DNA from 2 places in the Stenotrophomonas sp. Ker107b genome. Region 2 is predicted to be linked to the other one. Evidence: riboswitches for the same ligand, from Rfam matches in the RefSeq annotation. Region 2 holds a riboswitch; the other holds the start of a gene.
The links. Region 2 has a riboswitch for glycine ahead of ACWV8V_RS13695 (trimeric intracellular cation channel family protein). Riboswitches for the same ligand answer to the same signal wherever they lie in the genome.
Positions count from the first base shown of each region.

Region 1: linked by a shared signal. The riboswitch ahead of gcvP (aminomethyl-transferring glycine dehydrogenase) and the one ahead of ACWV8V_RS13695 (trimeric intracellular cation channel family protein) in region 2 are both predicted to bind glycine.

Region 1 covers NZ_JBSPHX010000004.1:393-15,863, forward strand. Annotated here, with positions in the region: gene ACWV8V_RS17325 (M2 family metallopeptidase) at 1-1,736, shown strand, start outside; gene ACWV8V_RS17330 (hypothetical protein) at 1,876-2,262, opposite strand; gene ACWV8V_RS17335 (multidrug effflux MFS transporter) at 2,335-3,558, opposite strand; glycine riboswitch at 3,839-3,940, shown strand; gene gcvP (aminomethyl-transferring glycine dehydrogenase) at 4,030-6,909, shown strand; gene ACWV8V_RS17345 (amino acid permease) at 7,671-9,062, opposite strand; gene ACWV8V_RS17350 (AraC family transcriptional regulator) at 9,144-9,854, opposite strand; gene ACWV8V_RS17355 (catalase) at 10,037-12,127, shown strand; gene ACWV8V_RS17360 (hypothetical protein) at 12,153-12,947, opposite strand; gene ACWV8V_RS17365 (sensor histidine kinase) at 13,042-14,307, opposite strand; gene ACWV8V_RS17370 (response regulator transcription factor) at 14,304-14,990, opposite strand; gene ACWV8V_RS17375 (DJ-1/PfpI family protein) at 14,995-15,471, opposite strand, start outside.
Region 2 covers NZ_JBSPHX010000002.1:856,339-871,809, reverse strand. Annotated here, with positions in the region: gene ACWV8V_RS13725 (glutathione S-transferase family protein) at 1-232, opposite strand, end outside; gene ACWV8V_RS13720 (hypothetical protein) at 334-537, shown strand; gene ACWV8V_RS13715 (NYN domain-containing protein) at 547-1,308, opposite strand; gene ACWV8V_RS13710 (NAD(P)/FAD-dependent oxidoreductase) at 1,471-2,763, shown strand; gene ACWV8V_RS13705 (ribonuclease E inhibitor RraB) at 2,764-3,108, opposite strand; gene ACWV8V_RS13700 (GIY-YIG nuclease family protein) at 3,195-3,464, opposite strand; glycine riboswitch at 3,509-3,602, shown strand; glycine riboswitch at 3,611-3,702, shown strand; gene ACWV8V_RS13695 (trimeric intracellular cation channel family protein) at 3,795-4,412, shown strand; gene ACWV8V_RS13690 (MdtA/MuxA family multidrug efflux RND transporter periplasmic adaptor subunit) at 4,667-5,782, shown strand; gene ACWV8V_RS13685 (MdtB/MuxB family multidrug efflux RND transporter permease subunit) at 5,779-8,886, shown strand; gene ACWV8V_RS13680 (efflux RND transporter permease subunit) at 8,883-11,948, shown strand; gene aroG (3-deoxy-7-phosphoheptulonate synthase AroG) at 12,088-13,161, opposite strand; gene ACWV8V_RS13670 (DUF6616 family protein) at 13,433-13,780, opposite strand; gene ACWV8V_RS13665 (DNA alkylation repair protein) at 13,795-14,535, opposite strand; gene ACWV8V_RS13660 (MarR family winged helix-turn-helix transcriptional regulator) at 14,532-15,026, opposite strand; gene ACWV8V_RS13655 (hypothetical protein) at 15,157-15,441, shown strand.

The sequences.
Region 1 (15,471 bases), on a different contig from region 2:
GGCTCACCGTCCTCAACGGCTGGATCACCCAGGCCGGCCAGTACGACGGCCAGCCGATGAGCGAAGACACCAAGCGCCAGATCCACCTGCTCAAGCTGATGACCTCCATGCCCGCCCCGCGCGACCCGGCCAAGCTCTCCGAGCTGACCCGCATCGCCAGCCGCATGGAAGGCGCCTACGGCGCCGGCAAATACTGCACCGATGAAGCCAACCCCCAGACCTGCCGCCAGCTCGGCGATCTGGAACAGGTGCTCGCCCGTAGCCGCGACTACGACAAGCAGCTCGACGCCTGGCAGGGCTGGCACGGCACCACCAAGCCGATGCGCGCCGATTACGAGCGTTTCGTCAGCCTGGTCAATGAAGGCGCCAAGGAAATGGGCTTCGCCGACGCCGGCCAGATGTGGCGCAGCGGCTATGACATGCCCGCCGACCAGATCGGCCCGGAAACCGACCGCCTGTGGGACCAGGTCAAGCCGATGTACGAGCAGCTGCACTGCTATGCCCGCACCAAGCTGGACGGCACGTACGGCAAGGACAAGGCCGAGGTCAATGGCGGCCTGATCGCCGCGCACCTGACCGGCAACATGTGGCAGCAGGACTGGTCCAACCTGTGGGACCAGCTGGAGCCGTATCCCGGTGCCGGCAATCTGGACATCACCGCCGCACTGGAAAAGCAGTACCAGACCAACCTCAGTGGCGCACTGGCCAAGGCCGGCAGCGGCGCGAACGTGGAAGCGCTGTACAAGGCGCAGCGTGATGCCGAACTGCGCACCGCCAAGCAGATGACCGAGCGCGCGCAGGACTTCTATGTCTCGCTCGGCATGCCGGCGCTGCCGAAGTCGTACTGGGACAAGACCCAGTTCATCAAGCCGCTGGACCGTGATGTGGTCTGCCACGCCAGCGCGTGGGACATGAACATGGAAGGCGACGTGCGCACCAAGATGTGCATCAAGCCGAACGAAGAAAACTTCACCACGATCTACCACGAGCTGGGCCACATCTATTACGACCTGGCCTACAACCCGCTGCCGCCGTTGTTCCAGGGCGGTGCCAACGATGGATTCCATGAGGCGATCGGCGACACCATCGTGCTGGCGATGACCCCGCAGTACCTCAACTCGATCGGCCTGGTCGACGCCCCGCAGGAGAGCCGCGAGGCGACCATCAACGCGCAGATGCGCATGGCCCTGAGCGGCGTGTCGTTCCTGCCGTTCGGCCTGATGATCGACCGCTGGCGCTGGGGTGTGTTCGATGGCTCGATCACCCCGGACCATTACAACCAGGCGTGGTGGGACCTGAAGGCCAAGTACCAGGGTGTGGCGCCGGCCAGCGCACGCGGTGAGGAGTTCTTCGACGCCGGTGCCAAGTACCACGTGCCGGGCAACACCCCCTACACCCGTTACTTCCTGGCGCGCATCCTGCAGTTCCAGTTCTACAAGGGCCTGTGCGATGCCTCCGGCTACAAGGGCCCGCTGCACCAGTGCAGCTTCTACGGCAACAAGGAAGCCGGCCAGAAGTTCTGGGCGATGCTGAGCAAGGGCGCCAGCCAGCCGTGGCAGGCCACGCTGAAGGAAATCACCGGCGGCGACAAGCTCGATGCCGGCCCGATGATCGAGTACTTCACCCCGGTCAACGAATGGCTCAAGCAGCAGAACCAGGGCCAGATGTGTGGTTGGCAGGTACCGGCGGCCACCGCTGCGGCCCCGGCCGCACCGACGGCGCCCGCGGCACCGTAACCGGTTGGGCCGGGCCCTGCCCGGCCGCAGTCCGCAATGAAAAAAACCGGCCGAAAGGCCGGTTTTTTTGTCCGTGACGCTTTGGCCTGCGTCCGGCCTCGATGGGCCGGGAGCACGTGCAACCACGCGTGGCGTGGCGCTACGACTTGGGTTTCAGGGCAGCCGCCAGCTCGGTCTTGAACTGCTCGAAATCCATGCCATCGGCCTTGGCCTCGGCGTGCGCGGCATCCTTCAACGCATCCGAGTACACCAGCCGGACAGGAGTGCCCTGCCGCTCGTGCAGCTCGGCGGCCTGCATGATCAGGGCCAGTACCCGCGCCGCGCTGGGCGTCTGACCGGCAATGCGGCCATCCATCCCCAGCACCCATTCTCCGTCGCGGCGGACGATGCCGGCCAGCAGCGTACGCTGCTGATCGCGCAGCTCTGCGTGCGGCTCAACCGGCGGGGTGGCGGCCTGCTCGCGGTTGGCGGCCTGGGTTTCACGACGCCGGCGGATGTCGCGGCGCAGTTTGGAGGTGGTCGACATCAGGGACTTCCGGACTGCATGAAAGGGCAAAGGATACCGCACGGGTCCTGATGGTCCCGCCAGCTGCGTGGCCTACTCGATGGGCGTCAGTACTTCGCGGCGGCGCTCGCAATACCGCTCCCAGTACCAGAACGAGCCGCCCAGTGCGAAGAAGCCCATGTAGCCCAACGCCAGATGTACCGGACTGCTGCTGAGCATCGGCGAGACCACACCGGCCACGACGGTGTTGATCATCAGCTGGATGAACATCTGCATCGAGGACGCCAGGCCGCGCTGGTGCGGGTACATGTCCAGCACCGCCAGCGCCAGCACCGGGAAGATCAGCGCCATGCCCACGCCGCCCAGGAAGATCGGCATCACCGCCCACGGCAGCGCGATCTGCTGCACGGACAGCACGTAGGTGATGTTGAGCACGGCCGACACTGCGCACAGACCGAACCCGATCGCGATCTGCCGCTGCGGCAGGATCCGCCCGGCCATCCGCCCGGACAGGAACGAGCCCATCGTCATGCCGCCGATGGTCGGAATGAACAACCAGGCAAAACCGCCCTCGCCCAGCTTGAGGTGCTGCATCACCAGCACCGGCGCCGAGGCGATGTACAGGAAAATGCCGGAGAAATTCAGCGCACCGGCAGCCGAAAGCCGCAGCAGGCGCGCGTTGGAGCCCATGCGGGCATAGCTGCGCAGCAGTTCACGCATCGACAGTGGCGTGCGCGCCTCGACCGGGTGGGTTTCCGGCAGCCACTTGCCCGTGGCCAGCAGCAGGACCACGCCGAACAGCACCAGGAACCAGAAAATCAGCGGCCAGTCGCCGCCGCCGAGCAGGATCCAGCCACCGATGATCGGGGCGATCGCCGGGGCCACGCCGAAGATCATCGAGACCTGGCTCATCAAGCGCTGCGCGTCGGCACCGTGGTACAGATCGCGGATCACGGCGCGGCCGACGATCACACCCACACCGGCAGTCACGCCCTGCAGTGCGCGGAACACCAGCAACGTGGTCATGTCCCGCGACAGCGCACAGCCGATCGAGGCGCCGATGAACAACACCAGCCCGCCGATGATCACCCGCTTGCGGCCGAAGGCATCCGACAGCGGGCCGTGCGCCAGGCTCATCAGGCCATAGAACAGCAGGTAGACGCTGATGGTCTGCTGCACCGCGACCTGGTCCACCTGCATGCGCTCGCCCAGCAACAGGAAGGCCGGGAAAATGGTGTCGATCGAGAACGGACCGAACATCGCCAGGCCTGCAAGCAGCAGGGCCAGACGGCGGGTCGAAGGTGAGGCGGGCGTCATGCGGGCTTCCGTCAGCGGCCATGCGCACTGCACGGCGGGCGCCTGGCCCGGAACGGGCGGCGCCAGATGAATACGAGGATCCGTTGATCATAGGCCTTTGCCGACCCCGGCACCATGCCCGGCGGCGGTTTCCGGCGTCCATGCGCCCCCGTATTCAGGTGCCGGAAAGGCCCAGTGGGCCGAAGCGCTGGGCTATAATCGCCGGGCTACATGGTGGGAGAAGCGGACACCCGCTGCCGAAGGCGCAACGCCCGTAATCGCTCAGGCCCGATACCACCCGCATCAAAACTCTGGAGAGACCGGCGAGTGCCGGCGCCGAAGGGGCACGAAGTCCGCAGATGCGCGCTTCCAAACTCTCAGGCAAAAGGACAGAGGGGCACCCAGGAAGACCGCAAGGTCCGGTGGATCGCTGTCGCCCGCGACGCGCCCTGGCCCCGGCCGCCTTCCGAACGTGCGTGCCCACTCTCCGAGATGCCAGCCATGTCCCAGAACACCCCCTCCCTGCGCGAGCTTGAACACAGCCACGCGTTCGTCGAACGCCACATCGGCCCCAACGACGCTGAAATCGCGCAGATGCTCGACGTGGTCGGCCACGCCTCGCTGGACGCGCTGACCGATGCGATCGTCCCGGCCGGGATCAAATCGCCGGCACCGCTGGACCTGCCCGAGTCGCTGACCGAAGTGCAGGCACTGGCCAAAATCCGCGCCATCGCCGACAAGAACCAGGTGTTCCGCACCTTCATCGGCCAGGGCTACTACGGCACGCTCACCCCGAACGTCATCCTGCGCAACGTGCTGGAAAACCCGGCGTGGTACACCGCCTACACCCCGTACCAGGCCGAGATTTCGCAGGGCCGCATGGAAGCGCTGATCAACTTCCAGACGCTGTGCGCCGACCTCACGGGCATGGAGATCGCCAACGCCTCGCTGCTGGATGAAGCCACCGCCGCCGCCGAAGCGATGACGCTGGCCAAGCGCTCGGCCAAGTCGAAGTCCGATACGTTCTTCGTGCACGACGCCGTGCACCCGCAGACGCTGGAACTGCTGCGCACCCGCGCCGAGCCGATGGGCATCGTGCTGCGCGTGGGAACCCCGGCCGAGGCGATGGAAGCCGAAGCCTACGGCGTGCTGCTGCAGTACCCGGATACCTTCGGCCATATCGGCGACTACAAGGCGCTGGCCGATGCCGTGCACGCGCGCGGTGGCCTGGTCGCCGTGGCCACCGATCTGCTGGCGCTGACCCTGATCGCAGCCCCCGGCGAATGGGGCGCGGACATCGTGGTCGGCAACTCGCAGCGCTTCGGCGTGCCGTTCGGCTTCGGTGGCCCGCATGCCGCCTTCATGGCCTGCCGCGATGCCTACAAGCGCTCGATGCCGGGCCGCCTGATCGGCGTCTCTGTCGACGCGCAGGGCAACGCTGCCTACCGCTTGACGCTGCAGACCCGCGAGCAGCACATCCGCCGCGAGAAGGCGACCTCCAACATCTGTACCGCCCAGGTGCTGCTGGCGGTGATGGCCTCGATGTACGCCGTGTACCACGGCCCGGAAGGCCTGACCCGCATCGCCCGTCGCACCCACCGTCTGGCCGCGATCCTGGCCGCCGCACTGCGCGGCGCCGGCGTCAACGTGGGCGAGCACTTCTTCGACACCCTGCACGTCAAGGATGTGGACGCCAAGGCGATCCACGCCAAGGCGGCGGCGGCGCGCATCAACCTGCGTGCGATCGACAGCGATGCGGTCGGCATCAGCCTGGACGAAACCGCGACCCGCGCCGACATCGTCGCGCTCGGCCAGCTGTTCGGTGCCACGGTCGACGTGGATGCACTGGATGCGGCCACCGCCGATGCGTTGCCGGCCGATCTGGTGCGCACCAGCGACTTCCTGACCCACCCGGTGTTCAACACCCACCACAGCGAACACGAACTGCTGCGTTACCTGCGCTCGCTGGCGGACAAGGACCTGGCGATGGATCGCACCATGATCCCGCTGGGCAGCTGCACCATGAAGCTCAACGCCACCGCCGAGATGATCCCGGTGACCTGGCCGGAATTCGCCAATATCCATCCGCTGGCCCCGGCCGATCAGGCCACCGGCTACAAGGAACTGATCGACGGCCTGGAAGCGATGCTGGTCGAGTGCACCGGCTATGACGCGGTCAGCCTGCAGCCGAACTCCGGCGCGCAGGGCGAGTACGCCGGCCTGCTGGCGATCCGCGCCTACCACCGCTCGCGCGGCGAAGGCCATCGCGACGTCTGCCTGATCCCGGATTCGGCGCACGGCACCAACCCGGCCTCGGCCCAGATGTGCGGCATGAAGGTCGTGGTGACCAAGACCGATGCCAACGGCAACGTCGACCTGGACGACATCCGCATCAACGCGGAGAAGTACAGCGACCGCCTGGCCGCGCTGATGATCACCTACCCGTCCACGCACGGCGTGTTCGAGGAAGAAGTGGTGGAGATCTGCGAGATCGTGCACCAGCACGGTGGCCAGGTGTACACCGACGGCGCCAACATGAACGCCCTGGTGGGCGTGGCCAAGCCCGGCAAGTGGGGCTCGGACGTGTCGCACCTGAACCTGCACAAGACCTTCTGCATCCCGCACGGCGGCGGCGGCCCGGGCGTCGGCCCGTGTGCGGTCAAGTCGCACCTCGCCCCGTTCCTGCCGAAGGTGCTGGGCGGCGAAGGCGATGTCGGCATGGTCAGCGCGGCCAGCTTCGGCAGCGCCTCGATCCTGCCGATCAGCTGGATGTACATCACGCTGATGGGCACCGCCGGCCTGCGCAAGGCAACCCAGGTGGCCCTGCTCAACGCCAACTACATCGCCAAGCGCCTGGCCCCGCACTTCAAGACCCTGTATACCGGCCGCAACGGCCTGGTGGCGCACGAGTGCATCCTGGACGTGCGACCGCTGGAGAAGACCTCCGGCATCGGCGCCGAAGACGTGGCCAAGCGTCTGATCGATTTCGGCTTCCACGCCCCGACGTTGAGCTTCCCGGTCGCCGGCACGCTGATGGTGGAACCGACCGAGAGCGAATCGCTGCACGAACTGGACCGTTTCATCAACGCGATGATCCAGATCCGCGAGGAAATCGCCGCGATCGAAGACGGCCGTCTGGACCGCGAGGACAACCCGCTCAAGCACGCCCCGCACACCGCCACGGCGGTCTCGGCCAGCGAGTGGGCCCACGCCTACCCGCGTGAGCTGGCGGCCTTCCCGCTGGCCAGCCTGCGCCAGCAGAAGTATTGGCCGCCGGTGGCGCGCGTGGACAACGTCTACGGCGACAAGAACGTGATGTGCGCCTGCATCCCGGTCGATGCGTACAAGGAAGACGAGGGCGTGGAGGTCTAAGCCTCTCTGCCCTGATGCAACAGCAGACGGCCCGCGCAAGCGGGCCGTTTTTGTTATGGGCTGCTGCCGACTCCCCGACTCCCCGACTCCCCGACTCCCCGACTCCCCGCCTCCCGGCTCCTGCGCGCCGTGGAGGAGAGCCGCCTTTGGATTCTGCCGGCTGGGCGGGGGTGTGTGGGTTCGCGGGACTCGCCGTGAATCCGTCCATGGAGGCTCATGTCGCGCCATCCATGGCGCTCATGGTCCCGCCAACCCACACACCCCCGCCCTCGACAGTTTGTCGGCCGCCCATGAAAAAACAAACGCAGATGCCCTGCGGCGGAGATGAGCGTCAGTACGTCATGCCGTCGTCGCGTCGCGTTGTAGTCAATCACCTGGGCATCAGCATCAGCATCAGCAACTGCATTGGCGTTGGCGTTGGCGTTGGCGTTGAACATCGAGCACTGTGCGTCGTGCATCGAGCACTGAGCATTGAGCTGAGCGCTGAGTATCTAGATTCGAGAAGTGAGCAGCGCAGCACCAGCTCGGCAGCGTTCTGCGTTCTGCGTTCTGCTTTTGACTTCCCATTGCCCACCAGCCCCCTGTCAAAGGGTGGGCACGGGTGGGTTGGCGGGACCGTATGCCGCCATGGATGGCGGCATACGAGCTTACATGGACGTACTTGCAGCGGGTCCCGACAACCCACCCGTGCCCGCCCAGGCAAGCGGAGTCACGAACCTGCGGCTGTTGGCTATTGGCTGCTGGCTGTTAGCAGTTGGCAATCAGCTACCCCGACCAGCACGCACCCGGCGCGCAATCTCACTGCTCGCCGCTATCACCGCCGTCAGCGCCGCCATCGACAGGAACTGCAACCGCGTATGCGCCTCGGACAACAGCAGACCGAAAATCAACGCCAACACCCCCAACCCGATCACCGTCAGATACGGATACCCCGCCATCCGGAACGGCAACCGCGTCCCATCCCGGTTCGCCCGATGGCGCAGAATCAACTGCGACAACAACGAAATCGTCCACACCAACAGACACGTCGAACCCACGATGTTGAGCAGCACCGGCAACACCTTGTCCGGGAACACCAGCTCCATCACCGTCGCCGCAAAACCGAACAGCACACTGGCCAGCACCGCGATGATCGGCACCTGGCGCGGATCGGTCCAGCCCAGCACCGCCGGCGCCTCACGACGCTGCGCCAGCGAGTACATCATCCGCGACGCGCCGTAGAGATTCGCATTGAGCGCCGACAGCAGCGCGATCACCGCGATCAGCGTGATCGCCGTCGCCGCGCCCGGAATCTTGGCCGCTTCCAGCACGGCAGCGAACGGCGACTTCAGCGCCTCGCTGGTCCACGGCACCACCGCGATGATCACGCTCAGCGAGCCGATGTAGAACACCAGGATGCGCCACGCCACGGTACGGATCGCGCGGGCGATGCTGCGCTCGGGATCTTCGGTCTCGGCCGCAGCCACCGCCACGATCTCGGTACCCCCGAAGGCGAACACCACCACCAGCAGCGCCGCGCCGATCCCGGCCAGGCCCTTGGGCATGAAGCCACCGTGCTCGGTGAAGTTGCGCAGGCCCGGCGAGGCCACGTCCGGCAGCCAGCCCATCAGCAGGGCCACGCCGATCAGGATGAAGCCGATGATCGCAGCCACTTTGAGGATCGCGAACCAGAATTCGAACTCGCCGAAGTTCTTCACTCCGAGCAGGTTGATCGCCGTGAAGAACAGCATGAAGGCCAGCGCGGCCATCGGGACCGGGATCGCCGGCCAGACCGTCGCCAGCAGCCCAGCGGCCCCCACTGCCTCGGCGGCGATGACGATCACCAGCTGTACCCACCACAGCCAGCCGACCGTGGCACCGGCGGTGGCACCCATGGCGTCGGCGGCGTAGACCGAGAACGCGCCGCTGGTCGGCTTGGCCGCGGCCATTTCGCCAAGCGCGTTCATCACGATGATCACCAGCGCGCCGGCGACCAGATACGACAGCAGCACCGCCGGTCCGGCGGCCTGGACGCCCACCCCGGAGCCGAGGAACAGGCCAGCGCCGATCGCGCTGCCCAGGCCCATCATGATCAGCTGGCGGGGCTTGAGCGCGTGCCCGAGGCGGGTATCGGCGGGCGGAGTGGCAGGAGCCGGAGTCTGGGATGCGGGCATCGGAATCGATTGGCGGGCAACAAGTGCGACACCATACCCTGTCGGCCGCGCGACGGCATAGGCCACAAGCCCCACCCCGGCTCAGGCGGCCGCGCGCTCGCTGATCTGGGCGCGGTAGGCGCGTGGCGACAGCCCGACCTCGGCCTTGAACTTGCGGGTGAACGCGCTCTGGTCGGTGAAGCCGCAGGCCTGGCCGATGCTGGCGATGCTGTCCGGGCCATGCAGCAGATGCACCGCCATCTGGATGCGCAGCCGGGTCAGCACCTGCTGCGGGGTCATCTGGAACACCTTGCGGAAGGTGCGCTCCAGTTTGGACAGCGAGAACCCGGTGATGTCCAGCAGGGTCTGCATGCGCACGTTCTCGGCGTAATGCGCATTCAGATGCGCCAGCGCGAGGCGAAGCTGTTCGTACTGCGTGCCCAGGCTGTCCTTCTGGCCCAGATCGCGCGAGATCCCGATCAGCCCGCGGATCTGCCCGTCCACCACCAGCGGCCGCTTGCAGGTCAGGCACCAGCCCGGCTCGCGGTTGGCGAACAGATGCAGCTCCATCAGGTTCTCGATGACCTTGCCGGCCAGCACCTGCTCGTCCTGGGTGGCGTAATCGGCGCCCAGCCCGGTCGGGTAGATCTCCGCTGCGGTGCGCCCGATCACGTCCTTGCGGGATTTCAGCCCCAGCCGACGCAGCATGGTCTGGTTGATGTGCGTATAGCGCCCGTCGCAGTCCTTCATGAAGAACAGGACGTCCGGGATCGCATCAAACAGGGCTTCGATGTCGGCAGGTTCAACGCGCATGCGGCGGGGAAAGACAGAAGGACACGCGATCAAGGATACCCGCCCGGGCGCCGTCGACCCAGCGCCGAAGCGCCGCATGTGAAGCGCGGGTGCAAGCGGTGCCGCCTTTTCGCACCCTCGATTAACGCCCCGGCCGCCAGTGTGAAGCGATCCCCCTTCCCGCCAGCTCCCGGAGTCGCCTCATGGCCGCCAGCAAGAAAAGCACGAAGAATGCCCCTGCACCCGCCGTCGATGTCCGTGGCGAAGGGGATGAACTGCACCAGCGCGCGGGCAACGGCCATCCTGTGCTGACCACCAACCAGGGCATCCCGGTCGGTGACAACCAGAACTCGCTGCGCGCCACGCCGCGCGGGCCGACGCTGCTGGAAGACTTCATCCTGCGCGAGAAGATCACCCACTTCGATCATGAGCGCATCCCCGAGCGCATCGTGCATGCGCGAGGAAGCGCCGCCCATGGCTACTTCGAGCTGACCCGCTCGCTCGGCGAGTACACCCGCGCCCGTATCCTCAGTGAAGTCGGCGTGCGCACGCCGCTGTTCACCCGTTTCTCCACCGTGGCTGGCGGCGCCGGTTCGGTGGATACCCCGCGCGATGTGCGCGGCTTCGCGGTCAAGTTCTACACCAAGGAAGGCAACTGGGATCTGGTCGGCAACAACATCCCGGTGTTCTTCATCCAGGACGCGATCAAGTTCCCCGACCTGATCCATGCGGTGAAGATGGAGCCGGACCGTGCCTTCCCGCAGGCGGCGAGCGCGCACGACACCTTCTGGGATTTCGTCTCGCTGATGCCCGAGTCGATGCACATGATCATGTGGGCGATGAGCGACCGCACGATCCCGCGCTCGCTGCGCACCATCGAGGGGTTCGGCATCCACAGCTTCCGGCTGATCAACGATGCCGGCGAATCGACGTTCGTCAAATTTCATTGGCGACCGAAGCTGGGCATCCAGTCCACGGTGTGGGACGAGGCGGTCAAGCTGCAGAGCGCGGACAATGACTTCCACCGCCGCGATCTGTTCGAGGCGATCACCGCCGGCGACTTCCCCGAGTGGGAACTGGCCGTGCAGCTGTTCACTGAAGAACAGGCCGAGGCGTTCCCGTTCGATCACCTGGATTCGACCAAGATCATTCCCGAGTCGCTGGTGCCGCTGACCGTGATCGGGCGCATGGTGCTGGACCGCTGGCCGGACAACTTCTTCGCCGAGACCGAGCAGGTCGCCTACTGCCCGGCCAACGTGCCGCCGGGCATCGACTTCAGCAACGATCCGCTGCTGCAGGGTCGCCTGTTCTCGTATCTGGATACCCAGCTCAGCCGACTGGGCGGGCCGAATTTCCACCAGATCCCGGTCAACGCGCCCAAGTGCCCGTTCGCCAACCACCAGCGCGACGGCCACATGCAGATGAACATCCCGAAGGGACGGGTCGCCTACGATCCGAGTTCGCTGCAGGGCGACAGCCCGCGTGAGAGTGCCGACGGCTTCCCCAGTCACGCCACCGCCCCGGATGACGGCCGCAAGGGGCGCGTTCGCGCGGAGAGCTTCGCCGATCACTACAGCCAGGCCCGCATGTTCTTCCGCAGCCTGGAGGCGCCGGAGCAGGCGCATCTGGCCTCGGCGCTGGTGTTCGAGCTCTCCAAGGTGGAGACGGTCAAGGTGCGCGAGCGCACCGTGAGTCACCTGCGCAACATCGACGATGCACTGGCCAAGCGCGTGGCCGACGGTCTGGCGATGCCCGCGCTGCCCGAGCCGGCGGCCACGCAGACCCCGGCACAGGATTTCCCGAAGGCGCCGGAAGTGCGCATCATCGGCCGCACCAAAGACCTGCTCAAAGGCCGCTGCATTGGCATCCTGTTCGACGAAGGCTCCGACGCGGCCTTGATCGCCAACCTGCGCAAGGCGGCCGACAAGGCCGGGGCGAGCGTCAAGCTGGTCGCGCCCAAGATCGGTGGCGCCAAGCTCAGCGACGGCAAGACGCTGGCCGCCGATGGTCAGCTGGCGGGCACGCCCTCGGTGGTGTTCGATGCGGTCGCCGTGGTGCTCAGCAATGATGCTGCCAAGAAGCTGAGCAAGGAATCGGCCGCGATCGATTTTGTCAGCGACGCCTGGGCCCATCTGAAGGCGATCGCTGCCGATGACGGTGCACAGGCGCTGCTGAAGATTGCCCGGGTCGGCAACGATGCCGGCGTGGTCGAGGCGGAGGACGCCAAGGCCTTCCTGGCTGCGGCGGCCACCCGCCAGTGGGCGCGTGAACCCAAGGTGCGCACGCTCGCCTGAGCCGTGCGCGGTGCGCCGTGCTGATCTAGCGCGGCGCGGGTGGCGCCGGGGCCTGTTTGGGCACCGGCGCAGGCTTCACGGGGACGGCCATCGACTGCAGCCGACGGATCGAGCCGATCGGCACGGCTTCGGCACGCCGCTGCGCCGGCCACCACAGGAACACGAATGCGCTGCTGGAGCCCAGCAGCTTCGCAGTGCCGGGCAAGGTGGCGCTATCACCGTTGAGCATCACCTGGACCGGCGTGCCTCCGTTGCCATCCCGGATGGCTTCGGCCTTGTTCAACGCATACAGTGCGGCGCCGATGGCCATGAAGCAGACCACCCCCATGCACATGCCGGTCAGGGGGCGCAGCCCGGAAAACTCCCAGTTCATCCACGGCGATTCGGAGAACAGCATCCGCCATCCCCAATGCCGCGCACGCAGGCGTGCCACTTTGGCCGGGTTGCGCCGCCGCAGTGTTTCCGGCCAACCCAGCAGCACCGCCAGCAGTGCGCCCAGCAGCAGGATCAGCACATAGGCTGGATCGCGCAGACCGGCGACCAGGAAGTCGCTGACCTGCAGGTAATCGAGAATCGACAGCCGGAACTTGAAGTAGAAGAAATAGCTCGACCACAGCCCCAGCGCGGACAGGAACACGTAGCCCGCACTCACCATCAATGCCGGTTCCTGGCGCAGCAGGCGCCAGATCACCGCGACCATCGAGTCTTCGTTGCCATGCGTGACCGGCAGCAACGACCAGTCGGTCGGCGTCTGATCCGCCGCTGATGTCTGCGACTCGCCGCCAGCGGCCGTCGCGATGCCCTCGTCCCTGTTCCCCATTCGCCCCTCCCCGTTCAGCAGAGCATCGCGCACTTTGACGGTGGACGGAAGCGGGCGTGGCAGTGGGCGGATGGGGTGCGAGGACCGCCCCGCTTCAGTGCACGCTGAAACTGGCCACCGTGGCGTGCTCGGTTCCCTCGATGCGCAGGTCGATGGCGAAGCGGTCGCACAGCCGGTGCACGATCGCCAGGCCAAGGCCGAAGCCGGCACTGCCTTCGCCTTTGGCGAAAGGCCGCACGATCGTGTCAGGGTCACCGGCCGGGGCGGTGTTGCGGATGCGCAGGCGTCCGGCCGCGACATCGATGTGCACCGCCCCCTCCCGCGTGTGCGCGAACGCATTGCCGACCAGGTTGGCCAGCACCATGTGCAGCACCGGCCCGGGTACCGCCAGGCGAACGTCACCGGGTACATCGACCCGCACCTTGACCGGCTTGCCCTCCAGCAGCGCGGCCTGCTCGACCACCACCTGTTCCAGCACCGGCAGCACCGCCAGCGGCCGCGCATCCTGTTCAACGCTCTCTTCGCGGGCCAGGGTGAGCAGGGTGATCACGGTCTGTTCGAGCTGACGCGCCGAGTGCTGCACATGCGCCAGCTGCAGCCGTCCGGCCACGGACAGCCCCGGTTCGTTGGCCAGCTGTTCGGTCGCGCTGCGGATCACCGCCAGCGGCGTGCGCAGCTCATGACTCGCATCCCGGGTAAAGGCATGTTCGCGGGCAACAAAGGCGCGCACCCGCCCGGTCAGGTTGTCCACCCCCCGCGCAAGGACGCCGATTTCATCATCGGGGAAGTCGCGCGCGAACCCGACGGGCAGTCGATCCGGTGCCATCCCATCGACCAGTGCGGCCAGTCTGGACAAGGGACGCGTGGTGCGTCGTGCCAGCCACGCACCGGCCAGCACGGCAACGACCACCACGGCCAGCCCGGACCAGGCCAACAGACCCAGAATCTGGCGGCGCATCGGCCGCACCACCAGCTGCTGGCTGACCTCGGCGACCAGCCATCCGGGTGTACCGGCGCCGCCCGGTTGCAGCGCGCGCAGGTGATAGTGCCGTCCCTGCGTACCGGCGAACTCGTGGCGCCATGGCTCGGCATCGAACGCGGTTTTCAGATCGGCCGGGAACGTGGCACTGCTCTCGTGCACGGTCATGAACGCGTTGCGCGGCGACGACCAGCTGCCACCCGCGGCCCGCTGATCCAGCTGCTGCTGCGCTTCCTGTTCGAGCATCGCATCGAAGAAGCGATCCTCCACGCTGTACACGAACACCGCCACGTACAGGCCGAACAGGCTGGCCACCGCCAGTGCGAACACCGCGAAGGCCAGCATCAACCGGTTGCGAAGGCGATGCACACGGGTCGTCATGCGTCGGCCTCCAGCTTGAAGCCGACATCGTGCACGGTCTTGAGCATGGGCCGATCGAACGGTTTGTCCAGGACCTGGCGCAGCAAGTACAGGTGCGAGCGCAGCGGGTCCGATGGTGGCGCCTCATCGCCCCACAGACGACGGATCAGCTCGCTGCGGGTCACCGTGCGCGGCCATGCCTCGGCCAGCAGCACCAGCAGGCGATACGCGGTCTGCGGCAGCCCAAGCACTTGGCCGCGGCGAGTCGCGCTGCCGCTGCGGCGATCGATATCCAGCGAGCCGATGCGCAGCACGTAACCCTCGCGCCGCTCATGCCGGTGCGCCAGCGCCAGGCACCGCGCCAGCAGCTCCTCACCGGCGAACGGCTTGACCAGATAGTCATCGGCACCGGCCTGGAAGCCGACCAGCTTGTCGGCCAACGTGTCGCGCGCGGTCAGCATCAGGATCGGGATGTGGCGGTCGGCCTGCTCGCGCAGATGGCTGCACACGCGCAGGCCATCCATGCCCGGCAGGGTCAGGTCCAGCACCAGCACGTCCGGCGGCTCGTCCAGCGCCATCTGCAGCCCGCTGAGCCCATCGGCGGCGAAGGCCACGCGATGGCCGCGCGCCTCCAGCAGCGTGGCCATGCCGGCGCGCAGCGCCGGGTTGTCCTCGATGACCAGGATGTGCAGGCCGTCATGCATGGCGTCAGCCTTCGATCGTGTCCTTGAGCTGCTTAGCTTCGGCCATGTCGGGGTGCGTTTCCAGCAGTGTGCCGAGCACGCTGCGCGCCTGTTCCACCTCGCCCAGCCGCCAGTGCGCCTGCGCGATGCCCAGCGGCAGCTGCGGCTCGCTCATGTACGGCGCCGCCAGCTGCATGATCGCCAGGGCGTCACGCACGGCCGCATCGTCCTGCGCGGCCTGCAGCTGGTAGTAGCCGAGCACGCCGATCAACTGGTCGTGATAGCCGGTGCGGTTGCTGGCCAGCTCGCGCTCGACCGCGTCGCCCTCGCCGTCGAGCAGGCGCTGCACCAGCGCCATGCTGGCTTCATCGCGCCAAGGGGTGCGGGCGACCGGGGCGCGACCGGTGGCGCGCACGATCGCTTCGGCGACCGCCGGCGTGGAGTACGGGTTCTGCCCCGTGATCAGACGCCCGTCCACCACCAGCTTGGGCATCATCAGCGG
Region 2 (15,471 bases):
CGTAGCGCGCGCAGAGATAGCGCACGATCGTGTTGGATTCCCACAGCGGCAGGCCCTGGTCCTCGATCACCGGCACCAGCCCGTTCGGATTCATCGCCCGGTATTCCGGCGACTGCGTGCCACCGAATGCACCGCCGACCTCGATCGACTCGTACGGCGCGCCGATCTCCTCGGCACACCACAGCACTTTGCGCACGTTGCTGGAATTGCGACGGCCCCAGATGTTCAGCATGATCGGATTCCCGTATCGTTCGATGCGCGGCAGCGGGGTCGCGCGGTGCCGCTACGATACGCCCAACGGCGGGCCCACCGTCATGTCATGGATGAAAAACAATGATCCTCTACGCACTCGAAATCGTGTTGCTCGTTGCCGGCATCGGTGCCCTGGTGGTCGGTTATCGCCGCCACCATCGCAATCTGCTGCTCAGCGCCGCGCTGTTGCTGCTGGCCAGCGGCATGCTGCCTGACGCCGTGCGAGGCTTCTCCGATGGCTTCAACGGCAGCACGGCCCGCCCGCTGGCCGCGCTGCTGCGTTGAGGCCAGCGCTTACTTCGTCGCCTTGGCCGCACTCTTCTTGGGCAGCGCGCGCACATAGGTCGATTTGCCGTCCTTCTTCATCTCGAACAAGCCGGTCGCAGCCAGTAGATCGCTGAGTTTGCCGTACCCGTAATTGCGCGAATCGAACGAGGCCTGGTTGCCGATCTGACTGCCGACCGGGCCCAGGTGTGACCAGCCATCCTCGGCTTCGGCCGAGGTCACCGCGCGGCGCAGCATCTGCGCCAGGCGGGTGTCATTACGCAGCTCCGGGCCGCTCTTGCGCGGGCGGGTTTCCTCGTTGTCCTGCTCCACCTCCTGATCGGCCGCATGCGGCTGCCCCAAGGCTTCGATGTAGGTGAACTTCGAGCACGCGTTGACGAACGGCTCGGGCGTTTTCTTCTCGCCGAAGCCGTACACCTTGACCCCGTCGGTCAGCAGGCGCATCACCAGCGGGGTGAAGTCGGCATCACTGGAGACGATCGCAAAGCCATCCAGATTGCGGGCGTACAGCATGTCCATCGCGTCGATCACCATCGCCATGTCCGAGGCGTTCTTGCCGCGGCTGTAGGCAAACTGCTGGATGGGGCGGATCGCGTACTCGTGCAGCACGGACTCCCACCCTTTCAACCGCGGGCTCTTCCAGTTGCCGTAGGCACGGCGGACATTGGCCACGCCGTAGCGGGCCACTTCGGCCAGCACCGCATCAATCTTGGATGAGGGCGCGTTGTCGGCATCGATCAACAGGGCGATGCGCTTTTCCGGTTCGGACATCTCGGTCTCCTGGGCAGGATCGGATCGGCCATCGGGCAAGCGCGATGGCCCCTGAACCCAGTATCGGCCATCGACGTGAACATCGCGCTTCACGTGCGACCATGGGCCGCATCACGAGACGACCTGCGCCGCCCCCCGCCGGCGCCCGCCAAGGAGTGAAGCATGACCCGCGATCCCACGCCCCACCTGCTCATCATCGGTGGCGGTTTTGCCGGCCTCTGGGCCACCCGTGCCCTCGCCTCGGCGCACGTGCGCATCACCCTGGTGGACCGTCGCAACCATCATCTGTTCCAGCCGCTGCTCTACCAGGTGGCCACCGCAGGCCTGTCCGCGCCGGATATCGCCGCACCGCTGCGCCATATCCTCGGTCACCAGCGCAATGTCGAAGTGCGCCTGGGTGAAGTGACCGACATCGACAAGGCCGCGCGGACCGCGACGCTGGCCGATGGCACGCAGATTACGTACGACACCCTGATGCTGTGCACCGGCGCCACCCACGCGTATTTCGGCCACGACGAATGGGCCGCCGATGCGCCGGGCCTGAAGACGCTGGACGATGCCATCGCGCTGCGCCGCAAGCTGCTGCTCGCCTTCGAGCGTGCCGAGGCCGAACCCGATCCCGCGCGCAAAGCGGCGTGGCTGAGTTTCGCCGTGGTCGGTGGCGGCCCCACCGGCGTGGAACTGGCCGGCACCCTGGCCGAGATCGCGCGGCACACGCTGCGCAATGAGTTCCGCCATATCGATCCCGCCTCGGCCAAGGTCCGCCTGGTCGAAGCCGGCCCGCGCGTGCTGTCCACCTTCCCCGAGGTGCTCTCGCTCAAGGCGCGCCGTCAGCTGGAAAAGCTGGGCGTGGAAGTGCTCACCGGCACGCCGGTCAGCGACATCACTGCCGAAGGCTTCCAGCTCGGCGAGCGCTTCGTCGAGGCCCGCACCGTGGTCTGGGCCGCCGGTGTCGCCGCCTCACCGCTGGCACGTACGTTGGACGTGCCACTGGACCGCGCCGGCCGCGTGCCGGTGCAGCCTGACCTCACCCTGGAGGGCCACCCGGAGATCTTCGTTGCCGGTGACCTGGCGGCACTGACCCAGGCCGACGGCAAGCCGGTGCCCGGCGTCGCGCCGGCGGCCAAGCAGATGGGCAAGCACGTGGCCACCACCGTCCAGGCACGCCTGGCCGGCAAGCCCGCGCCGGGTGCGTTCAAATACCAGGACTTCGGCAACCTGGCGACCATCGGCCGCATGGCGGCGATCGTCCACCTCGGCCGGCTGCAGCTCTCCGGGGTGCTGGCCTGGTGGTTCTGGCTGGCCGCGCACGTGTTCTTCCTGATCGGCTTCCGCAACCGCGTGGTGGTGCTGTTGAACTGGGCGGTGGCGTACTGGAGCTACCAGCGCAGCGCGCGGATCATCTTCGGTGATGCACAGGACGATCGCCGGCCGAAACGACCGCCCACGCCCTGATCAACCCTGCGACAGACATCCCCAGCCATCCACCTGGCCGCTGTAGGAGACCGCCTCGCTGGCCAGCAGACCTTCGAAGCCGGCGATGTTCTGGTGGGTCGGCAGCATCAGCGGATGCACCACCACCTGCCAGGGGTAGTCGTCGTTGCCCTCGTAGGCGGCGAAGGACACCTTCTGGTCGTTCTTGAGCAGGTGCACGGCGAAGGCGATCGCCACATCCTGGGTCGGGAAGATCAGCGCGAAATCCACCTCGCGCGGAATCGTCAGATCATCGCCGTCCTGCAGCATGTTCCAGAGCACATCGCCATTCTCATCTTCCGGGTACAACGACAGATCGCGGGACATGGCACTCCAGGGCTTGGGCAAGCGGATCAACGAACGAGGGTCGATGGTATGCCGCCAACGAAGGCCCGAACAACCCGCACGCGCGGCTACGTGGGATCGGGCAGCGCCAGCCACGCCAGCTTGCGCTCGCGCGGTTGCCGCTTGAGCTGCCACTCGGCCTTCGACGCGGCCGCGCGGTCCGGGTAGGCGCGCATCGCCAGCACCTTCACCGGTGGGTTGGCCCGCGTGTATTTCGCCCCTTTGCCGGCGAGATGGGCCTGGAAGCGTGCGTCCACGTCGTTGCTGATGCCGGCGTAATAGCTGCCGTTGCGGCATTCAAGCAGGTACAGGTACCAGAGGGCGGGTTCAGCGGGCATACCGGGATTATCCCCCGGCACGGGCCCGGCGGCTGCTAGAATCCGCCCCGGATGCAGGAGAGAGGCGCCGCGCTGGCGCCCGCCGAAGGCGCAGGCTCCCATAATCGCTCAGGCCGGTGGCTGCACAGCCACCAACCATGCATCCGACACGCCGATCTGGAGAGAGGTCTTCAATGACCCGCCGAAGGGGCACGTGGCCTTGGCCACCGAACTCTCAGGCAAAAGGACAGCGGGAGCGGCAACGGAATCCCACCCCACGACAGTGCAGCGGCGCTGGCGTGATGCGTGCGCGTTTCCGTCCCCGCCTGACGTGTTTCCCGGAGCCCCCCCATGCTGCTCTCCCTGATCTACCTCATCGCCATCTCGGCCGAAGCCATGACCGGCGCGCTGTCGGCCGGCCGCCGCCGCATGGACCTGTTCGGCGTGGTCATCATCGCCTGCGTCACCGCGCTCGGCGGCGGCTCGCTGCGCGACATCGTGCTCGGCCACTACCCGCTGGGCTGGGTGAAGCACCCGGAGTACCTGGGCTTCACCATCTGCGCAGCACTGATCGCGACCTGGGTGGCGCGCTGGATGCATCACTTCCGGCGCACCTTCCTGGTGCTCGATGGCCTGGGCCTGATCGCGTTCACTCTGATCGGGTGCGCGGTCGCGCGCGAAGGCGGGCACACCGTGCCGATCATCCTGATCGCCGGCATGCTGACCGGTGCGTTCGGCGGCGTGCTGCGCGATGTGTTGTGCAACGAGGTGCCGCTGATCTTCCAGAAAGAACTGTATGCCGTGATCACCCTGCTCACCGGTGCGGCCTACCTGACCCTGCTGGAACTCGGCGTGTCACTCAACGCCGCCACGCTGTGGTGCCTGGGCGGCGGCTTCCTGTTCCGCCTGCTGGCCATCCACTTCAAGTGGGAAATGCCGAAGTTCGTGTACCGCGACGAGGTGCATTGACGCACCCGCGGGCATGACCAAGGTCACGGGAGCTTGAGCGGCCCGGCCCTGTATCATGGCGCTCCCGTTCCATTCGAACGGCATCCAGCCACGCGGCGGTGTACCACCCGCTGCCCCGCCAGACACCCTCTCCCCCGTTGACCTGCCGCCGTCGGCCGGTCCCCATGGACGCACTGCTCCGGTGGAGGGTGCGCAGGATGCGTATGTCCGCTTCAACGCCCCCGTCGTCTCGCCGTCGTTTGGTCACACCGCTGTTGATCGCTGCCGCTGTCGGCCTGGCCGCCATCGCTGCATGGAAACTGCTCGCGCCCGGCCCGGCCGCCGGCCCGTCCGGGGGGCCGCAGCCGACCCCGGTGCGTGTGGCCACTGCGACGCAGGAAGATCTGGTGGTGCGCCTGAAAGCGCTGGGCACGGTGACCCCGCTGCATACGGTGAGCATCCGCAGCCGCGTGGATGGCGAACTGCTTCGGTTGGCATTCTCCGAGGGCCAGCACGTCACCGCCGGCGAGCTGCTGGCCGAGATCGATCCGCGCCCGTTCCAGGTGCAGCTCTCGCGTGCGCTGGGCACCCAGCAGCAGAACCTGGCCGAGCTGGACAATGCCGAAAGCCAGCTCAAGCGCTTCGCCGAACTGCAGAGCAAGCACTTCGTCTCCGCGCAGGACCTCAGTGATCAGCAGAGCAAGGTGCGCCAGCTGCAGGGCCGTCGCCAGACCGACCAGGCGGCGGTGGATGAAGCACGCCTGCAGCTGCAGTACACCCGCATCACCGCACCGGTGGCCGGGCGTATGGGCCTGCGCAACGTCGATGTCGGCAACCTGGTGCGCAGTGGCGATACCGAGCCGCTGGCCACCATCACCCAGACCACCCCGATCAGCGTGCTGTTCACCGTGCCCGAGCCGGACCTGCCGGCGGTGGTGGCTGCCGCACGCGCCAATCCGCAGCTGACCGTGGAAGCCTGGGACCGCGAGGAGCGCACCGCGCTGGGCGATGGCGTGCTCTCCAGCCTGGACAACCGCATCGATACCGCCACCGGCACGCTCAAACTGCGCGCGCAGTTCGCCAACGCGGATGAATCGTTGTTCCCCAACCAGTTCGTCAACGTGCGCCTGCAGGTCAGCAGCAGTGATGCGGTGGTGATTCCCAATGCCGCCGTGCAGTTCGGCAGCAAGGGCAGCTACGTCTACGTGATCGCGGCCGATGACACCTCGTCGCTGCGCACCGTGGTGCTCGGCCCGGCCGATGGCGAACGCGTCTCGGTGCGCGAAGGCCTCAAGGCGGGCGAGCGCGTGGTGGTGGAAGGCATCGACGGCCTGCGCGAAGGCGCCAAGGTCGAGGTGGTGGAGCAGGACCCGCCGCGGACCGGCGCATGAACCTCTCGCGCCCCTTCATCGAGCGCCCGGTCGCGACCACGCTGCTGATGGTGGCGCTGCTGCTGTCCGGCGTGATGGCCTATCGCCTGCTGCCGGTCGCGGCACTGCCGCAGGTCGATTACCCGATCATCCAGATCACCACGCTGTATCCCGGCGCCAGCCCGGACGTCACCACCAGCGCGGTCACCGCGCCGCTGGAACGGCAACTCGGGCAGATTCCCGGCCTGAAGCAGATGTCCTCGACCAGCTCCGGCGGCGCGTCGGTGATCACCCTGCAGTTCTCGCTGGAGGTCGCGCTCGGCGTGGCCGAGCAGGAAGTGCAGGCCGCGATCAACGCCGCCGACAGCTTCCTGCCCGACGATCTGCCGGTGCCGCCGGTGTACCGCAAGGTCAACCCGGCTGACACCCCGATCCTGACCCTGGCAGTGACCTCGCAGGGCCTCTCGCTGCCGCAGGTGCACGATCTGGTCGATACCCGCATGGCGCAGCGGCTCTCGCAGCTGCCTGGGGTCGGGCTGGTCAGCCTCGCTGGTGGGCAGCGCCCGGCGGTCCGCATCCAGGTCAATCCGTCCGCGCTGGCCGCCAACGGGCTGAGCATGGCCAGCATCCGCACCGCGATCGGCACGGCCAACGTCAACATGCCCAAGGGCAGCTTCGACGGGCCGACCCGCGCGATCATGCTCGATGCCAACGATCAGATGCGCTCGGTGGCCGAGTACCGCGCCCTGATCCTGGCCTGGAAGGATGGCGCACCGCTGCGTCTGGGCGATGTCGCCACCATCGAAGATGGCGCCGAGAACCGCCAGCTGGCCGCGTGGTCGGGCACCACCCCGGCGGTGCTGATCAACATCCAGCGCCAGCCCGGCGCGAACGTGATCGCCGTGGTCGACCAGGTGCGTGCGCTGCTGCCGCAGCTGCAATCCTCGCTGCCGGCCGGTGTGGATGTGGCCATCCTCAGCGATCGCACCGAATCGATCCGCGCCTCGATCCGTGGCGTGCAGCACGAGCTGCTGATCGCGATCGCACTGGTGGTGATGGTCACCTTCCTGTTCCTGCGCAACATCCCGGCCACGATCATTCCCAGCATCGCGGTCCCGCTGTCGCTGGTCGGCACGTTCGGGGTGATGCTGCTGGCCGGCTTCTCGCTCAACAACCTCACGCTGATGGCGCTGACCATCGCCACCGGTTTCGTGGTGGACGATGCGATCGTGATGCTGGAGAACATCGCCCGTCATCTGGAGCGCGGTGCCACGCCGATGCAGGCAGCGCTGAAGGGTGCCAGGCAGATCGGCTTCACGCTGATCTCGCTGACCCTGTCGCTGATCGCCGTGTTGATCCCGCTGCTGTTCATGGCCGACGTGGTCGGCAAGCTGTTCCACGAATTCGCGATCACCTTGGCGGTGGCGATCGGCATCTCGCTGCTGGTCTCGCTGACGCTGACGCCGATGATGTGCGCGCGCCTGCTCAAGGCCGGCCATGCGACCCGTCGCGATGCCGATGGGCAGGAATCGGCGCAGCAGGGCGACCCGTTCGACCGCGTCGTGGCGGTCTATGATCGCCAGCTGCATTGGGTGCTGCAGCGCCAGCCGTTGATGCTGGCCGCCACTGTCGCCACGCTGGTGCTGACGGCGCTGCTGTACGTGTGGGTGCCCAAGGGCTTCTTCCCGGTGCAGGATGCCGGGCTGATCCAGGGCATCAGCGAGGCGCCGCAGTCGATCTCCTTCCAGGCGATGGCGCAGCGCCAGCAGGCCTTGTCGGCGGCGCTGCTGGAAGATGAGGACGTGGCCAGCCTGTCCTCGTTCATCGGCGTGGACGGCAACAACGCCACGCTCAACAGTGGGCGTCTTCTGATCGAATTGAAACCGCACGCACAGCGCGCTGCCGATGCACAGGCCATCATCGCGCGGCTGCAGCAGCGCGTGGCGCATGTCCCAGGCATCAAACTGTATCTGCAACCGGTCCAGGAACTGGGCATCGAGGACCGGATCAGCCGCACCCAGTATCAGTTCACTCTGACCAGCCCGGATATCGCGCAGCTGGAGACGTGGACGCCGCGCCTGCTCGAGCATCTGCAGCAGGCACCGGCACAGGCCGACGTCGCCAGCGATCTGCAGAACCAAGGGCTGCAGGCACATGTGGTGATCGACCGGGTCGCCGCGGCGCGCCTGGGCATCAGCGTGGAGACCATCGCCGATGCGCTGTACGACGCGTTCGGGCAGCGCCAGATCTCGACCATCTTCACCCAGGCCAACCAGTACCGCGTGGTGCTGGAAGCGCGCCCGGACGTGGCCTTCGGCCCGGATGCGATCGCACGCCTGCACGTCACCGGCCCGGATGGTCGGCAGGTGCCGCTGGGCGGCATCGCGCGGATCGAACAGCGCCCCGCGCAGCTGCTGATCAACCATGTCGGCCAGTTCCCGGCGGTGACGTTCTCGTTCAACCTCGCCCCGGAGGCATCGCTGGGCGAAGCGGTGGATGCCATCGAAGGCGCCCGCGCCGCGATCGGCCTGCCGGCCAGCGTAGAGCTTCGCCTGCAGGGCGCGGCCGATGCGTTCCGCGCCTCGCTGTCGAGCACCTTGTGGCTGGTGCTGGCCGCGGTGGTGGTGATGTACCTGGTGCTGGGCGTGCTCTACGAGAGCTTCATCCACCCGATCACCATCCTCTCCACCCTGCCCTCGGCCACGGTGGGCGCGTTGCTTGCCCTGCTGGTGAGCGGGCGCAGCCTGGACCTGATCGCGGTGATCGGCATCGTGCTGCTGATCGGGCTGGTCAAGAAGAACGCGATCATGATGATCGACTTCGCGCTGGAGGCCGAGCGCGAGCACGGCATGGCGCCGCGCCAGGCCATCCATCAGGCCGCATTGCTGCGCTTCCGCCCGATCCTGATGACCACGCTGGCCGCGTTGTTCGGCGCGATCCCGCTGATGTTCGCCAGTGGCTCGGGCGCCGAGCTGCGCCAGCCGTTGGGCCTGGTGATGGTCGGTGGGCTGATCGTCAGCCAGGTGCTGACCCTGTTCACCACGCCGGTGATCTACCTGTTCTTCGACCGCTTCCGCCAGCGCCCCGCGCCGGTGACCGACAAGGCTGACGAGGCGCTGGCGTGAGCCCGCTGTCGCGGGCGATCGGCTGGTTCGTGCAGCATCCCGTCGCCACCGTGCTGCTGGCAGTGGCGGTGGTACTGGCCGGCCTGCTCGGGTTGCGCCTGCTGCCGGTCGCGCCGCTGCCGCAGGTCGACTACCCGGCGATCAACGTCAGCGCCAGCCTGCCGGGCGCGAGCCCCGAGTCGATGGCGGCCAACGTCGCCACGCCATTGGAACGTGCGCTGGGCACCATCCCGGGGCTGACCGGGATCGACTCGGCCAGCACCCAGGGCTCGACCCAGGTCGAGCTGACATTCGCGCTCGGCCGCAACGTGGATGATGCCGCGCGCGACGTGCAGGCGGCGATCAATGCCGCGCGCGCGCAGCTGCCCAGCGGCATGCCGGGGATGCCGCAGTACCGCAAGGTGAATCCCTCGCAGGCGCCGATCATGGCGCTGGCGCTGAGTTCGGACAGCCTCGCGCCGGGGCAGATATACGACGTGGCTTCCACCGTGATCGCGCAGAAGCTGGCGCAGATTCCCGGCGTCGGCGAGGTGCAGGTGGGCGGCAGCTCACTGCCCGCGGTGCGCGTTTCGCTCGACCCGAATGCCCTGAACCATCACCGCATCGCGCTGGACGACATCGCCGCGGCGATCCGTAACGCCAACGCGCTCAAGCCGCTGGGCACGGTGGCCAGCCAAGCCCAGCAGTGGCAGCTGGAAGCCACGCTGCAGCTGCGCACCGCCGCCGAGTACCGCCGCCTGATCGTGGCGATGCGCGACGGCCGCCCGGTGTACCTGGAGGATGTGGCCGGGATCCGCGAAGGCGTGGAGGATCGCTACGCCAGCGGCTTCCACAACGAGCGCCCGGCGGTGCTGCTGATCGTCAGCCGCCAGCCGGACGCCAACATCATCGAGACCGTCGACGCCATCCAGGCGCAGATGGACACGCTGCAGGCACTGCTGCCGGCCACCATCGACATGCAGGTGGTGATGGACCGCTCACCGGTGATCCGCGCCACCCTGCGCGAGGCCGAGCTGACGCTGTTGCTGGCGATCGCCCTGGTGGTGCTGGTGGTGCTGGCCTTCCTGGGTCACTGGCGCGCGGCGCTGGTGCCGACCGTGGCGATCCCGGTCTCGCTGCTGGGCGCGCTGGCGATCATCGCCCTGCTCGGGTTCTCATTGAACACACTCTCGCTGATGGCGCTGATCGTGGCGGCGGTGCTGGTGGTCGACGATGCGATCGTGGTGCTGGAGAACATCGCCCGTCATCGCGAAGAAGGCGCCTCGCCGATGACCGCCGCGCTGCGGGGCGCGGGTGAAGTCGGTGCCACGCTGCTGTCGATGAACATCGCGCTGGCCGTTGTGTTCATCTCGATCCTGTTCCTGGATGACTTCGTCGAGAAGCTGTTCCGCGAGTTCTCGCTGACCCTGGTGGCGGCGATGGGCGTCTCACTGCTGGTCTCGCTCAGCCTGACCCCGATGCTGTGCGCGCGCCTGCTCGGGCAGCCGCGCCCCGGTCCCGGCAATGGGCTGCAGCGCGCCGGCACCGCGCTGTTCGAACGCCTGCGCGGTGCCTATGTGGGCAGCCTGCAGACGATGCTGCGCTGGCTCGCGCTGCCGCTGCTGCTGTTCGCCGGCGTGATCGCGCTGAATGTGTGGCTGTTCCAGCAGGTGCCCAAGGGCATCGTGCCCAAACAGGACACCGCGCAGCTGCGTGGCTTCGCGCGCGGCGACGACGGCCTCTCGTTCCAGGTCATGCAGCCCAAGATCGAGGCCTACCGCAAACTGCTGCTGGCGGACCCTGCGATCAGCGACATCATCGGGTACATCGGCGGCCGCAGCGGGGTCAACAACGCCTTCATCATGATCAAGATGAAGCCGCTGGCCGAGCGCAAGGTCTCCAGTCAGCAGGTGATCGACCGCCTGCGCGCCAACATGCCGAAGATTCCCGGTGGCGGCATGTTCCTGTGGGTGGACCAGGACATCAAGCTGGAAGGCAGTGGCGACAGCGGCCAGTACGAATTCCAGCTGCTCTCCGGCGAACTGGAACCGCTGCGGCAATGGACGCCCAAGGTGGCCGATGCACTGCGCGCCCTGCCCGAGCTGGTCGATGTGGAATCCAAGGGCGATGAGGGCATGCGCCAGGTGGTGCTCGACATCGACCGCGATGCCGCCGCCCGCCTGGGCGTGGACATGCGCATGATCGCCTCGGTGCTCAACAACGCCTTCAGCCAACGCCAGGTCGCCACGCTGTACGACACCCTCAACCAGTACCGCGTGGTGATGGAGCTGGACCCGCGCTACACCCAGGATCCCTCCACGCTGGAACAGATCCATGTGATCGGCAAGGACGGCCAGCGCCTGCCGCTGTCGTCGATCGCGCGGTGGGACTACGGCATGGCGCCGGACCGGATCTATCACAGCCAGCAGTTCGCCTCCGTGTGGATCGAGTTCGCGCTGGCACCCGGCGTCACCCTGGACCAGGCGGTGAAGGCGGTGGACCAGGCCATGGCCAGGATCATGCTGCCCACCCATGTGCAGGCGCGGCTCAGTGGCGAGGCCGGTGGCTTCGAAAAGTTGCGCGAGCGCCAGCTGTGGCTGATCCTCGGCGCGATGCTGGCGGTGTATCTGGTGCTGGGCGTGCTGTACGAGAGCTTCGTGCAGCCGCTGGCGATCCTCTCCACGCTGCCCTCGGCGGGCGTTGGCGCATTGCTGGCGCTGATGGCCTTCGGTAATGAGTTGAACCTGATCTCGCTGCTCGGCCTGTTCCTGCTGGTGGGCGTGGTGATGAAGAACACCATCTTGATCATCGACTTCGCGCTGTCGGCCGAACGCGAGCGCGGGCTGTCGTCGTACGACGCGATCTGCGAAGCCGCACGGCTGCGGTTCCGGCCGATCCTGATGACCAGCGTGGCCGCGTTGCTGGGTACGTTGCCGTTGATGCTGGCCACCGGCGAAGGCTGGGAGATGCGCCAGCCGCTGGGCATTGCGATTGTCGGTGGCCTGCTGGTCAGCCAGTGGCTGACCCTGTACACCACCCCGGCGATCTATCTGGCATTGGCGAGGCTGCGGCGCGCCTCATGATCAGCGGGTGCGCGGCGCACTGCGGGTAGAGCCACGCCATGCGTGGCTGCTTCTGCATGATCTGCATGATCTGCATGAGGCGCCGCGGCGCTGCGCGCAGCCACCCATGGGGTGGCTCTACCCCCGGATCAAAGCAGATTCATGCCGCTTCGCTGATCCGCACCGCCCGCCGCGCACGCACCGCCTCGGCCAGGCTTTCCAGTACCGCCAGCGAGCTGTCCCAGCCGATGCAGCCATCGGTGATGCTCTGCCCGTACGTCAACGGCTGGCCCTCCACCAGTTCCTGCCGACCGGCCACCAGATGGCTTTCTACCATGACGCCGACGATGCGCTCTTCGCCATTGGCCAACTGGGCGTTGATGTCGGCGATGACCTTGGGCTGGTTTTCCGGATTCTTGCTGCTGTTGGCGTGGCTGGCGTCGATCATGATGCGCGCGGCCAGGTGCGACTTGGCCAGCGTCTGGCTGGTCGCTTCCACGTGAGTAGCGTCGTAGTTGGGCGTCTTGCCGCCGCGCAGGATGACGTGGCAATCCGGGTTGCCGGCGGTGGCCACGATGGCGGTGCCGCCTTCCTTGGTCACCGACAGGAAGTGATGCGGATTGGAGGCAGCACCAATCGCGTCGGCAGCGATCTTGATGTTGCCGTCGGTACCGTTCTTGAACCCGACCGGGCACGACAACCCCGAGGCCAGTTCGCGGTGCACCTGGCTTTCGGTGGTACGCGCGCCGATCGCGCCCCAGGCGACCAGATCGGCGATGTACTGCGGCGAGATCACGTCGAGGAATTCAACGCCGGCCGGCAGGCCGAGCTTGTTGATGTCGCGCAGCAGACCGCGCGCCACGCGCAGGCCCTTGTTGATGTTGAAGCTGCCATCCAGGTCCGGATCGTTGATCAGGCCTTTCCAGCCCACCGTGGTACGGGGCTTTTCGAAGTACACGCGCATGACGATTTCCAGCTCGTCGGCGTAAGCGTCACGCAGCGGCTTGAGGCGCTGGGCGTATTCGATGGCGGCCACCGGATCATGGATCGAGCACGGGCCGATCACTACCGCCAGGCGGTCATCGCGGCCGTGCAGGATCTCGTGCAGGGCCGCGCGGGAGGCGCTGACCGTATCGGAGGCTTCATCATCGCAGGGCAGCATCGCCAGCAGCTGCGCCGGCGGGGTCAACGGTTCAATCTTGCGGATGCGCAGGTCGTCGGTATGGGGGGGCATGGGGTAACTCCTTGGCAGTGGGGGTCCCCAGCGCGGCGGCAACAAAAAAGCCGCCAGGTGCGCTGGCGGCTTTCGGGAATGCGTCTGAAAATTTCTTCAGGGTGAGCGCATGCCTTCCTCCGCCGGTGGCTTCGGAAAGTAATACCAAAAGTAGGAATTGGCGGGGCGTGCGTTCATTGGGGAGTATTGATAACACAGGGGTTTGGAGGTGCCAACTGTTTCATTCGCAACTGCGATGACCATTCAGCCGCTGCCGACCCGGCCTGCACCATCACTCCCGCGGCAACGCCGCCAGCTCAGCCAGATGCTGCTGCAGGGTGCCCGCTGCACCTACCGCGTGGGTGGTGGTGAAGTACTCATGCCAGCCTGTGGCGCCGATTGCGGCCAGCAAGGCATCGGCATCCAGCCGTTCGGCGCACTGCCACACCGCATAGAACTGCTCGGCCGTGGTGTGCGGTACGTCCTGCTCGATACGGCCCATCGCCACCGGTGTGACGCGCGCGGGGTCCACGTTTTGCATACCCGCGCCGATGCGGGCGAAGAGCGCCCCGCGCGATACCGGGTCCAGCGCAGTCCAGGCAGGGGTGGCGGTGTACAGTTCGATCAACATGTGCGACATGGCATTCCTTGAGGTCAGAGCGAGCGCAGTGCGCGCTTGCGGATATAGGTGTTGGCCGGATCATCGGCGTGGTGCTCCTGCCATTCGCTGCACAGCGCGCGGACCCAATCGGGCTGGCTTTTGCCGGCGTCGTTGAGCCAGTTGCCTACTGAATCCTGCACGTAGCGCGAGGCGTCACAACACAGCGCCTGCAGCAGCGGCAGGGCGTGGTGGGGTTCCTGCTTGAACAGCGTGATGTGCGCGGCCCACACACCCCGCGGACGCAGCGCTTCGCAGGCGAAGCGGCGCACGTTGGGTGAGGCGTCGGTGCTCCAGCCGTGCAGGTGCGTCAGCACGCGCAGCGGTTCGGAGACGATATGCGGACGCACGGCCAGCCACGCCCACTCGCGCACGCCAAAGTGTGCGTCATCGGCCAGCGCGCGCAGCGCATCCAGCTTGTGCTCCAGTGACAACCCAGGGTCACTGCCGATCAGATAGCAGGCCCAACCACGTACCGTGTCGCTGGCATGGCGCGACCACTGCGCAGGATCGCCGTGACCATGCACGCGCAGCAGCGTGGCGGCGCCCTGCATGCGCAGGGTGATGCCGCGCTTGGCGGCGTTGCGCATCGGGGTGATCGCAGAGGCTGGCAAACCGGGTGCGACATTGGCCATCAGCTTGGCGAAATCGACGGCCAGCACTTCGGCCAAGTGCGTGGCTTCGGCTTCACCGCGATCCAGCTGCCCGCGTCGCTCGCGGGTGACCGGCTGCTTCATGCCGCACGCCCTGCGTCGGTGCGCGACCACACGCGTTGCAACAGCGTGCCGAGCGTGCGCCGTTCCCTGGGGCTGATATCGGCGAACAGCGAGGCGATCCAGTCGGTCTGCTGGTCGAACAGTTGCGCAGCGAGTGCCTGACCCGCCGGGGTCAGCCGCACGTGGATGCGGCGTTTGTCGTCCGGATCACTGTGGCGGCTCACCAGGTGCGCGCGCTCCAGGCCATCCAGCAGGCCGGTCACGGTGGCACGGGTGACGCCGGCGCGCTCGGCCAACTGGTGAGGCGACAAGGCCGTGTCCGCACCACGCAGCAGGAACAGCAGTACGAAACGTCCTTCGCTCAGGCCCAGCGGTGCCAGACGACTCGCGCAGTCCTGGTCGATCGCGCTGGCCAGCGACAGCACCTGGAAACACAGCGCCAACTCACCCGTATCCGGCTGGCCACGACGTTCGAGCTCGGTCAGGAAGGCCTGGTGTTTGATTTCCAGCATGCAGGCGGCTTCGACATAATATGGCGGCTAACTATATAGTCGTTGCGACGTATCTGGAACCCCGCCGCACTTTACGTCGCCCCGGTGACAGGCGAAGATCCGGGACAGGATCACCCACAAGGATGCGTCGATGACCCCTTCCCAAGCTGACGCGATTGCCCAGGCCATCCTGCGGCCGGACAACAAGCGCGTGGCCGTCGAGCAACGTCAGCGCGTGCAGGCACAGCATCTGGCGCGGCAACGTGTTGCCGTTGCCGTCAGCCTGGTCGGCATGGCGCTGGGCGCGGCGGCAGCGATATGGCTGCCCATGACGTACGCGCAGGGACTGGTGGTGGGCGGCGTACTGTCGTTCCTGCTTGCGCATCTCGGCCTCGCTTGGCGCGAGCGTCTGCGCGCGGTGCGTTCTCCGGCCTGACGAGTGCTGCGCCGCCCCTTATGGCGGAGC